2 regions of the Streptococcus sp. 5905 genome follow, and region 1 is predicted to be linked to the other one. Evidence: riboswitches for the same ligand, from Rfam matches in the RefSeq annotation. Region 1 holds a riboswitch; the other holds the start of a gene.
What was found. Region 1 has a riboswitch for thiamine pyrophosphate ahead of HT680_RS08610 (ECF transporter S component). Riboswitches for the same ligand answer to the same signal wherever they lie in the genome.
Positions count from the first base shown of each region.

Region 2: another riboswitch for thiamine pyrophosphate. It lies ahead of HT680_RS07235 (thiamine-binding protein); the one in region 1 lies ahead of HT680_RS08610 (ECF transporter S component).

Region 1 is NZ_VMLC01000007.1:24,451-30,553, reverse strand. It holds gene HT680_RS08630 (amino acid ABC transporter ATP-binding protein) at 1-452, opposite strand, end outside; gene HT680_RS08625 (amino acid ABC transporter permease) at 453-1,130, opposite strand; gene HT680_RS08620 (amino acid ABC transporter permease) at 1,090-1,770, opposite strand; gene lctO (L-lactate oxidase) at 1,980-3,116, shown strand; TPP riboswitch at 3,265-3,353, shown strand; gene HT680_RS08610 (ECF transporter S component) at 3,512-4,072, shown strand; gene HT680_RS08605 (ABC transporter ATP-binding protein) at 4,073-5,458, shown strand; gene HT680_RS08600 (energy-coupling factor transporter transmembrane component T) at 5,460-6,103, shown strand, end outside.
Region 2 is NZ_VMLC01000003.1:331,383-337,485, forward strand. It holds gene HT680_RS07210 (ATP-dependent Clp protease ATP-binding subunit) at 1-6, opposite strand, end outside; gene HT680_RS07215 (CtsR family transcriptional regulator) at 8-466, opposite strand; gene HT680_RS07220 (ABC transporter ATP-binding protein) at 585-1,313, opposite strand; gene HT680_RS07225 (ABC transporter substrate-binding protein) at 1,313-2,320, opposite strand; gene HT680_RS07230 (ABC transporter permease) at 2,358-3,116, opposite strand; gene HT680_RS07235 (thiamine-binding protein) at 3,079-3,369, opposite strand; TPP riboswitch at 3,443-3,545, opposite strand; gene polA (DNA polymerase I) at 3,649-6,103, opposite strand, start outside.

The DNA.
Region 1 (6,103 bases):
ATCGCCACTCGTTGTTTCTGTCCACCAGATAATTGGCGAGCAAAACTGTCTTTTTTATCGAGCAAACCCACACGTTCCAGTAGTTGTAAAGCTTCCTCCGTTACTTCTTTCTTGTTCCTTCCCTGAGCCTTGATAGGACCTAGGATGAGGTTTTGTAGGACATCTAGATGGGGAAAGAGTTCATAACTTTGAAAGACCATCCCAATCTTTTGACGAACCAAGTGAAAGTCTTTCTGGTTTCCAATAATGGACTGGCCATCCAGAAGAATATCTCCACCCTGAATGGTTTCTAAGCCATTGAGACAGCGAAGTAGGGTACTTTTCCCGCAACCAGATGGTCCTAGAATGACGACAACTTCCCCCTTTTTGATATCCATGAAAAGTCCTTGGAGGATGGGATTATCTCCGAAGGATTTTTTCAGATCCTTGATTTCTAATATAGTATCAGACATTTAGTTCCTCCAGTATTTTTCTAAGTGAGTAGATAGTTTGGAAATGGGGAAGCAAACTGCGAAATACAAGACCAGAATGGTTCCATAAATCCAAAAGGAAGCGGTTGGGATGGTCAAGCGATTGCTATCGATGATTTGTTGTCCAACCTTGGTAACTTCCACAACCCCAATCAAGACAACTAAGGAAGTCGTTTTGATCATCCGAGTGACGAGGTTGATAGCTTGTGGCAGCAGTCTTCTCAAGACCTGTGGAATGATAATGTGATAGTAAAGTTGCAAGTTAGTTAAGCCCAGTGCCTGTCCACTTTCAAACTGATGTTTAGGGAGGGAAGTGATGGCTCCACGTACCAAGTCCCCCATCTCAGCTGTTCCCCAGAGTGTAAAAACGATAACGGCAGAAGTCTCTCCAGAAATGTTGATATTAAAATTTCGAGCCAAACCAAAGTAAACAATGAAGAGCAGAACCAGTTGAGGCATGATACGGATAAATTCTAGATAAAAACGTGTTAAAAAATGAACGACTCTAGAATGGGAGGTCATGATGATTCCCATAACCGTACCGAAAATCATGGATAAGAGGACAGAGAGGATGGAAATCCCAATCGTGACTCCCAATCCTTGTAAAATCCGCAAGAGATTATTTCCCTGAAAGAGTACTTGTATTCCCGAATCCTGCATGGCGGAGCCTCCTTTCTATCCAGCTAAAGACTAGCGAGATGGGTAGCAGCATGATCAGATAAGCAACTACCAACATGGCCAGTGCAATGTCTGTCTCATAATAGAGTCCAATCAAGTCCTTGGCGACGTACATGAGATCGGCTAAGGCTACTGCAGAGAAAACTGAGGTTTCCTTAATCAAGAAAATCACGTTGGCACTGAAGGACGGCAGAGCCACTGCGGTAGCTTGTGGCAAGACTACGTAGCGAAAAACCTGAACTGGTGTCAGACCGATAGCTAAGCCAATCTCATGCTGGGTTTGACTAACTGCTTCTAGTCCGCTTCGGAAGGATTCCGCCATATAGGAGCCTCCTAAAAAGATGAGGCCAAGAGTTGCACAGACTTCTGAAGAAAGAACAATTCCTATTCGGGGAAGCCCGAAATAGAGAAAGAAGAGCTGAATCAAAAGGGGCGTATTTCGTGACAATTCGATGTAGGCTGTTGCTAACTGTGAAAAGATAGGAACGCGATAATGGCGGATGATACTAACGATTAGACCAACAAGAAAGGATCCCATAATTCCCCAAACTGCGATGTGTAGGGTCAGAAAGAATGCCTTTTGATATAGTGGTAGATATTGTTCAACAATGGACCAATCCAAAAGAGAACCTCCTATCTAGGAATAATAAAGTTATTGTAGCACTAAAAAGCTTATTTGGATAATAAATATTTTTTATCACAATGATAGAAAATATTTATCATGTCTGTGATTTGAAATTTCCAGACAAATTTTTTGAAAGGATTCTGAAAAAGAGGTAAGATAGTTTATGCAAGAAAAAGTAAACGCTTACTTAATAAGGAGGACACTTTATGTCATATAAAACAAGCAATGCAGAAGGACCTGTAGATTTTATTAACACTTATGATTTAGAGCCAATGGCGCAACAAGTCATTCCTAAAGCTGCCTTTGGTTATATCGCTAGTGGAGCAGAGGATACTTTCACTTTACGCGAGAACATCCGTGCCTTTAACCACAAACTCATCGTTCCACATACGCTTTGCAATGTTGAAAATCCAAGTACAGAGATTGAATTTGCAGGTGAAAAATTATCTTCACCAATTATTATGGCACCTGTTGCGGCTCATAAATTGGCAAATGAGCAGGGGGAAGTAGCTACTGCGCGTGGTGTGCATGAGTTTGGCTCTCTTTATACAACCAGCTCTTACTCTACCGTTGACCTTCCAGAAATTACGGAAGCTCTTCAAGGGACACCTCATTGGTTCCAATTTTACTTTAGTAAGGATGACGGGATTAACCGCCATATCATGGACCGTGTGAAGGCTGAAGGCTACAAAGCGATTGTCTTGACGGCGGATGCAACTGTAGGGGGGAATCGTGAGGTTGATAAGCGCAATGGTTTTGTCTTCCCAGTTGGCATGCCGATTGTTGAGGAATACCTGCCAGAAGGTGCTGGAAAATCCATGGACTTTGTTTACAAATCAGCTAAACAACGCTTGTCTCCACGCGATGTCGAATTTATCGCTACATACTCAGGTCTTCCTGTCTATGTGAAAGGGCCACAGTGTCGTGAGGACGTTGAACGCTCTCTTGCCGCAGGTGCTTCTGGTATCTGGGTAACCAACCACGGTGGCCGCCAAATCGACGGTGGACCAGCATCCTTTGACTCACTTCAAGAAGTGGCTGAAGCAGTTGATAAACGTGTGCCAATTGTCTTTGACTCTGGTGTTCGTCGCGGTCAACACGTCTTTAAAGCCTTGGCTTCAGGAGCAGACTTGGTAGCTATTGGTCGCCCTGTGATCTATGGTTTGGCTCTTGGTGGTAGTGTTGGTGTGCGTCAAGTCTTTGAGCACTTGAATGCAGAATTGAAGACAGTCATGCAGTTATCTGGAACTCAGACTATTGAGGATGTCAAACACTTCAAACTCCGTCACAACCCATACAATCCGACCTTCCCAGTCGATCCTCGTGATTTGAAATTGTATTGATAAAGAAGATGGCCTCCACCTGACGTGGAGGTTTTTCTTCGTGTATAGAAAGATTAAATCGTTATCAGAAACTATATAAATATATTTTCCGGTCAAATATCTTGCTAGGGCTTTCAAATTCTGTTATACTGGTCCAGTAATTAAATAATAAAGACATTTGGGGTGCTTTAGGCTGAGATGATACCCATTGAACCTGATACAGTTAAGACTGGCGAAGGGAAATGTGAAAAGGTTTTTTTCGTATGTCGAAAAGAACTGTCTAATCTTGTAAGGTAAACTCTAATTCTCGTTTGTAATTGGAGTTTTTTTGTTTATCAAAAGAGGATAGGCTTGACGGCAAGCCTTTTGGTAGCTCTCTTTGAATGCCCCAATTTTCTTTAAAAAAGGAGTTTTTTATGTTGAAAAAATGGCAGTTAAAAGATGTTATCTTGCTTGCTTTCTTGTCTATCTTTTTTGGTGGCGTTTTTGTGGGTTTAGGCTATCTATTTGATATCCTCACCCTGATCTTGGCTCCTCTTGGTTTGCAGGCCTTTGCCAATGAAATCCTCTTTGGTCTCTGGTGCATGGCTGCGCCCATTGCTGCCATCTTTGTTCCAAGAGTCGGAAGTGCAACAATTGGAGAGGTGCTTGCTGCGCTTGCTGAAGTCCTTTATGGTAGCCAATTCGGTTTAGGTGCCCTTTTGTCTGGCTTGGTTCAAGGTTTGGGAAGTGAATTTGGTTTTCTCGTAACCAAGAATCGCTATGAAAGTTGGCTCTCTCTAACTGCCAATAGTATTGGGATTACGCTTTTTAGCTTTGTCTATGAATACATTAAGTTAGGTTACTATGCCTTTTCTCTTCCTTTTGTCCTTTCCTTGCTTGTGGTTCGTTTTATTTCTGTCTTTTTCTTCTGTACCATCTTGGTTCGTACCATTGTCAAACTCTATCATCAGTTTGCAGCTGGAGGAAAGGCATAGATGGGGCTGGAACTACGGGGGATTCAGTCCCCAATCTTTTCGGAGCCGATTGATTTTACTTTTCATGCGCAAGCTTTTACCTTGTTAGTTGGGAGCAGTGGTTCAGGAAAATCCAGTCTCTTTCAAATCATTGCTAAAGTCAGTTCCTTGCCCTATAGTGGCCAAGTCCTGATAGATGGGAGCCAAGTCAGTCAGCTTTCTATCGTCGAACGTGTCCAGACGATTGGCATTCTCTTTCAAAATCCCAATCATCAATTTACCATGGAGAACTTGTTTGAGGAGCTGATTTTTACCTTGGAGAATATCGGGCATCCTGTGCAAGAGATTGATGCTAAAATCGCAGAGGTGGTCCGGCAATGTCGTTGCGAGACAATCTTACACCGTCCCATCCATCACTTATCAGGTGGGGAAAAACAAAAGGCTGCTTTGGCTGTTCTCTTTGCCATGAATCCTAGGGTTTATCTCTTGGATGAACCCTTTGCTTCCATTGACCGAAAAAGTAGACTGGAGATCCTAGAGATTCTAAAAGAGTTGGCCTCTAATGGGAAGATAGTCATCCTGTGCGACCATGATTTAACGGACTATGGAGCCTACATTGACCATATGGTGGAGCTGAGAGACGGACAACTAAGGGAAGTGTTTCAAATCCCAACCTCTGAGATGACACAGGTTGCTTCAAAGGAAGTTGCTTCTAGTCCAGAACTATTCCATATGGACCGTGTGACTTGTGAACTGGGGAATCGCCCCCTCTTTTCGATTGCGGATTTCACATTTTACCAAGGGATTTCCTGTATTCTGGGTGACAATGGTGTCGGGAAATCAACCCTCTTTCGCTCCATTCTTCAATTTCAAAAGTATAAGGGGCGCATTAGTTGGAAGGGATCGGTTCTCAAAAAGAAAAAGAGTTTGTATCGTGATCTGACGGGTGTTGTTCAGGAAGCTGAGAAGCAGTTTATCCGAGTCAGTCTGCGAGAGGAACTGCAATTAGATAGCTCAGACTCAAAAAGAAATCAGCGGATTCTCCAAGCATTACAATTTTTTAGTTTGGAGCAGGCACTCGATAAGAGTCCTTATCAATTAAGTGGTGGACAGCAAAAGATTCTTCAGCTATTGACCATCTTAACCAGCAAGGCTTCTGTGATTTTGCTAGATGAACCTTTTGCAGGTTTGGATGATAGAGCTTGTCATTATTTCTGTCAGTGGATTCTGGAGGACAGAAATCAAGGAAGAAGTTTTTTGATCATTAGCCATCGTTTAGATCCCTTAATCTCTGTGGTTGATTATTGGATTGAGATGACTAGTGAGGGTCTCCGTCATATTAAAGACGTGACAATCAGCAAACCACTCGGTTCTCTGAGTAGGAATATTACAGGGGAGGTGAGGTAGTATGATCAAAGTAGCAACCCCAACACCGATTATCAGTCTTTTCTTGCTGATTTTATCCTTGGAAACATCTTTCATTCCTTCGATTGCTTTGAATCTCTCGGTAGTCGCATTTTGCATTCTCTTTATGCTCTACTACCGTCGATTTAAACTGTTGGCTTGGATGTTCGTGCTCGCCATTTTACCCTCTTTTGCCAATTACTGGGCAGTACAGTTACACGGGGATGCTTCGCAGGCAGTCATACTTGGAACGAGGGCCTTTGTGACGGTTTGTATCGGTCTTGTCTTTGTTTCCAGTATTTCCTTAAAAGAGCTTTTCTTGTACTTGGCTCAAAAGGGGCTATCGCGTTCTTGGGCCTATGCCTTGATTGTGGTATTCAATTCCTTTCCCCTCATTCAGCAAGAAATCAAGTCCCTCAAGGAAGCTTGCTTATTACGTGGTCAAAAATTGTATGTTTGGTCGCCCTTGATTTACAGCAAGGTTCTGATGACGGTCTTTAGGTGGCGCCATCTTTATCTGAGAGCTTTGTCTGCGCACGGATATGACGAACATGCACAGGTGGAGAATAGCTATCGAACCTTTTATATTCCTCAAAGGACAACATTGATTTACCTACTTTACTTTTTATTGCTTCAAACCAGCCTATT
Region 2 (6,103 bases), on a different contig from region 1:
GTTCATCTTACTTCTCTTTTCTATCTACCTCTTGTAATAGTTGTCGGAGCATATTGGCACGGACAACTGAGGATTCTTCCCCTAGGACACGATCTGTTGCTACTGAAGTCAGCAAGGTCATCTCCTGCTTGGTCAGCAAGTCCTGCTCCACCAAAAGCTGGAGAATATCCTCATAGATCTCCTGACTAACTCGCTCACCAATCGAGTAAAGCAAATCGCGGAGCATCTCATGATGATTTGAAAACTCAATCCGCCCGATGCGAATGTAGCCTCCACCACCACGCTTGCTCTCAACCAAGTAACCTCTGCTTTCAGTAAAACGTGTCTTGATGACATAGTTGATCTGACTAGGCACAACCTGAAAGGTATCCGCCAGCTGACTCCGCTGCAATTCCACGATACCAGACTGGTCTAAAATTGCCTTGATATAGGCTTCGATATGATCTGATGTATTTTTAAATCTCATAGTAAATCAAACTCCTTCTTTGAACCTTGACTATCTTTGACTATTATACCGAAATTTTTGATTTTTTTAAAGGAAAAGGGAGCAAGTAAAGAATAATCTTCACCGACTCCCTATTTTTCTACTTATCTAATCCTAATTCTGCTAATATTTTTCGTTTGTAGGCAATCTTTTGAACTTCCTTGTCCTCAGTCTGAGACCAATCTAGTTTGACTTCAGAGACGATCTGTCCAGGCCGATTTTTTAGGATATAGATGCGATCACTGAGATTGAGGGCCTCCTCGATACTGTGGGTAATAATCAATGTCGTCAGCTGCAACTGTTTGTGAATCTCCAGATACCAAGCGTGAAGTTCCATCTTGGTCATCTCATCCAAGGCACTAAAGGCCTCGTCCAAGAGAAAGAGCTTGTGCCCGAAGAGGTAGGTGCGGAGCAAGGCCACACGCTGACGCATCCCTCCGCTGAGTTCATGAGGATACTTATCCCGTACAGCTGTCAGCTGGAAGGTCGCAAGGATTTCATCCGCTCGAGCAATAGCTTCTGCCTTATCGACCTTTTGGATCAAGAGGGGCAGGATGATATTGCCAAGCACCGTCTTGTGCTCCAAGAGCAGATCCTTTTGCAACATATAACTCACGCGCCCCTTGGGATTTTCCTCGCCATCAAGGACAATTCTTCCCGACTGGACCTCTAAAATTCCAGCGATTAGATTAAAGAGGGTAGTCTTTCCAACACCACTGGGACCTAGGATAGAGACCACTTCACCTGAAGTCACCTGCAGGTTGATATCCTCTAAAATCTTTTCATCATCGTAGGCATAGCTTACATGTTCTAGTCTAATTTCTGTCATTATTTTACAAATTCGTTAGTGAAGCCTTTGTCAGTCAAGTCTTCTTTTAGGATGCCATTTTCTTTATCCCATTTGTAGAAAGCATTCCAGCGTTCTGCATCAAATTGTCCCCATTTTCCCTTATCACTTGCGTATTCTTTTGACAAGTATTTTTGCGATTCGATGACAAAGTCACGTTTTTCCTTGAGTTCAGGGGCATTTTTGATGAGGATATCTGCAGCTTCTTCTGGGTGTTCCATAGCGTATTGGTAGCCTTTTTTGATAGCTTGGATGACTTTACGAGCTTCTTCTTTGTTGTTTTTGAGGTAGTCGTTGTTAGCGATGATGACTGGTGAGTAGTAGTCAAACTCTTTTACGTAGTTTTTCAAGTACATGAAGTTAGCATCTACGCCTTGAGATTTAGCAAGGATACCGTCCCAACCGTAGTAGATCCAAGCAGTGTCAAAGACACCATTGGCAATCGGTGTAATCGAGTTTGAGTCGTTGTTTGGTACTTTTTCGACCTTCTCAAAGTCCCCACCTTGTGATTCTACCAAGGTTTTCAACATAGCAAGTTCCGTTGGGTCATTCCAAGTTCCGTATTTCTTCCCGACCAAGTCTTTTGGACTGGTGACATTGTCAGATTTACGTGAGATGATTCCTGATGTATTGTGTTCAACGATAGCGGCAACGGCAGTAATTCCTGCTCCTTTTTCCAACTTCTTAGCCATGTAGTCTTGGAAATAGATAGCAAATGGTGCCTTACCATTGATCACCAAATCAGAAGAACTTTCTTCTGGTGGCAATTTCAAATCAACATCCACTCCAGCTTCTTTGAAATAACCTTTTTCCTTTGCTACATAAAGCCCTGTGTGGTTGGTATTTGGCGTCCAGTCTAGGATAAAGTCAATTTTCTTGAGTTCTGCTTCTTTGTTGTTCTTAGAAGCAGTTCCTTGACCACAAGCTACAAGCACAACAGCTACAAGAGCTGTTACAATCGTTAAAAACACTTTCCATGTTTTCTTCATTTTCATTTCCTCTTTTCTTTTTCAAAAACGCTCTATTTTAAGTACGTTTCCATTTAATCACATATTTTTCACTAATATCGACCAGCTTCATACCCAGAAGACTGATAAGCGACACCAGAATAATAATGGCAAACATGGTATCATACTGAAACAGTTTTTTAGACTGAATCATGTAGACACCAAGACCTTCAAAACCTCCCAACCACTCAGATACCACAGTTGTGATAAAGGCGTAGGAGACACTGACCCTCAGACCTGCATAAAAGTAGGGCAGGCTGACCGGGATTTTAAAATGCCATAGGATTTGCCAAGGCTTGGCCCGCATCAGACTAAACAAGGTCAGCATATCCTTGTCACAATGTCTAAAACCGTCCAAAATACTGACAATGATCGGGAAGGTTGTCGTCAGGATAATCAAGACAATCTTGGGCAAAATCCCATAGCCCAGCCACAAGACCAAGATAGGGGCTATCGCAATGGTCGGAATGGTCTGGACGACCACCATCATAGGATAGATGAGGTCATTGAGCCAAGCTAGACTATCCATGAGCACAGCCATGAGACAGGCAATCAGGACACCCAGAACTAGACCTAGTAAAGCCACTCTCAAGGTCGCCCAGCTATGGTGCCAGAGAAACTCTCTGTCACGAACAAAGGACTGGAGAATCTCAAGAGGAGTTGGCAGGATAAACTTGGGTAAAAGTTTGAATATTCCCGCTAACTGCCAGACCGACAAGACTCCGAGAAATCCCAAAAGACTAATCTGTCGTCTCATCATACTTTTCAAGTTTCTCATCAATACTTAAAATCTCTCCTACATTTATTTTGACATTGGCAAAGACATTATCTGCCTCCTGCCCGGCCACTTCAAGCGCTTCTTTGAGAATGCGCATGAGCTCATCAAACTCTCCTTCCAAAACCGTTTCAAAGGGTGTCACCACCATGGTCACGGACTTAGCTTGCAGATAAGCAATCACTTGATCGATAATAGCGATTCGATCAATCCCCTGTGATAGGGGCAAGACTTGCAAGGCAATGCTTGCTTTCATAAAAACCTCCTCTTCTCAGGTTTCCTTTTGACAAAAAGAAAAACCTTTACCATATATACGGAAAAGGTGCAGAATTCGACTAAGTATCCTTCCCTACGCTGGCATTACCCAGATCAGGTGCGGTCGAAGTTTAACACTTCCTCTCAGACTGTACACAGACTCCCGTATCTTATATGGAGATATAGTAACGCAAATACAAGGAAAAGTCAAGGAAACTGTTTACAGAAAACCATGAAAAAGAATTTGAAGCCAATTGCTCCAAACTCTTTCTTAACTTTCTTATTTAGCCTCGTACCAGGTTGCTCCTTCATTTTCATCTGCAATGAGGGGAACACTGAGCTGGATGGCTTCTTCCATGGTTTGTTTCACTAGAGCTTTAACGGCTGCTAGTTCTGATTTCGGAACCTCAAGGACGATTTCATCGTGCACTTGCAAGAGCATCTTGGTCTGATAGCCACCTTCAACTAGAGCTTTGTCTAGCTGAATCATAGCAATTTTGAGAATATCCGCCGCCGATCCCTGGATAGGGGAGTTAATGGCTGTCCGCTCCGCAAAACCACGAATGTTAAAGTTGCGCGAATTGATATCTGGTAGCTCTCGACGACGCTTGAAGAGGGTCTCTACATATCCCTTATCACGTGCCTCACGTACCACTTCTTCCATATAGTTTTTAATCCCAGGAAAACGTTCAAAATAGGTATCAATGTAGGCTTTGGCCTTCTTACGACTAATACCAAGATTGTTTGCCAAGCCAAAATCTGAAATCCCGTAAACCACTCCAAAGTTGACAGCCTTGGCATTGCGACGGTCGTTTGGAGTCACATCCTCAGGACGTTCAATTCCAAAGACACGCATGGCTGTCGAGGTATGGATATCAGCTCCCTCTTGGAAGGCTTTGATTAAGTGCTCATCCTTAGAGATATGCGCCAAAACTCGCAACTCAATCTGTGAATAGTCCGAACTGAGTAGTACACTATCCTCCCACTCTGGCACAAAAGCCTTACGAATGAGGCGGCCTTGTTCCAAACGCACAGGGATATTTTGGAGGTTTGGATCCACACTAGACAAACGCCCGGTCTGGGTCAAATCCTGCACATAGCGCGTGTGAATCTTGCCATCATCTAAAATCCAGTCCTGTAAACCGACCACATAGGTAGATTGAATCTTAGCAATCTGACGGTAGTCTAGGATTTTCTTCACGATCGGCGCAATAGGAGCTAGACGCTCTAGCACATCCACGGCTGTTGAGTAACCTGTCTTGGTTTTCTTGGTGTATTCTAGAGGAAGACCGAGCTTTTCAAAGAGAAGCGCGCCCAACTGTTTAGGCGAGTTGATATTAAACTCCTCACCAGCCAGTTCATAAATCTCCTGAGTTAGCTTTTCAATGACAAGTTCATTTTCAGCCTGCATCTCAAGCAAGGTCTCTTTCTTGACCGTAATTCCAGCGATTTCCATCTTGGCAAGGACAAAGGCCAGAGGCTGCTCCATGTCATAGAGGAGATCTAACTGTCCATGTTCACTGAGTTTTTCAAATAAAATAGGTTCGGTCTCAACCAATACAGCAACCTTGCGAGCCAAATGCTCCAAGAATCTCTCTCTCTCAGGGATGGTTTTCTTGACCCCCTTACCGTAGAAGGTCTCATCATCGATCATGTAAGTTTGACCATAAAGACTCGCAATGGTTGAAATTTCATTATTCTCGACAGTAGAGAGAAGGTACTTGGCCAAACGGCTGTCAAAAGCAGGGGCCTGCAAATCCACACCAAAACGATGCAAGAGAACTTTAGCCTTCTTAAAGTCATAAACTCTCAGAGGTGTTTTTTCTAGAAATTCCTTGAGAATCGGCTCCTGCAAGAGCTCAAGTTTATCTGTAGCATAAAGTTTATCCCCACAAGACCATGCAAAACCAACCAAGTCATCTGTATGGTAATTCTCACCAAAAAGCTCAAAGTGGAAGATAGAGTCAGCACTCAGCATGTCTTGGCTGACGTGGTCAACGATAGTGAAATCCAAACTTTCAGGCGCATCCGTTGATGAAACATTTAAAGCTTGCTTGAGCTGTTTGAAGCCCATCTCATCGTAGAATTTTCCGAGATTTTCCACATCTGGACCACTATAGCGCAAATCATCAAGGCCAATCTCAATTGGTGCCTGAGTCTCAATAGTCGCCAAGGTTTTAGACAGGAAGGCTTGTTCCTTATCGTTGATGAGATTTTCCTTCATCTTAGATGCCTTCATCCCATCGATATTTTCATAAATTCCCTCAAGCGAACCGTGTTCTAGCAAGAGCTTGATACCCGTCTTTTCACCAATCTTAGTAACACCAGGGATATTATCAGACTTATCCCCCATAAGAGCCTTAAGATCAATAAACTGAGCTGGGGTAATGCCCATCTTTTCCATAAGGTAATCTGGTGTAAAGGCCTCAAACTCAGCCACACCTTTCTTGGAAATCTCGACCACCGTATGCTCGTCCGTCAACTGGATCAAATCCTTATCTCCGCTAACGATTGTCACATCAAAAAAATCCTTCTCAGCCAAACGACCTAAGGTCCCGATGATATCATCCGCTTCATACTGGGGCAACTCATAATGGCGAATCCCAAGATGGTCTAACAACTCACGAATGAAGGGAAATTGCTCACGAAACTCATCTGGAGTTTTAGCACGGCCACCCTTGTAGTCTGCATACATCTCTGTTCGAAAAGTCGTCTTACCTGCATCAAAGGCTACC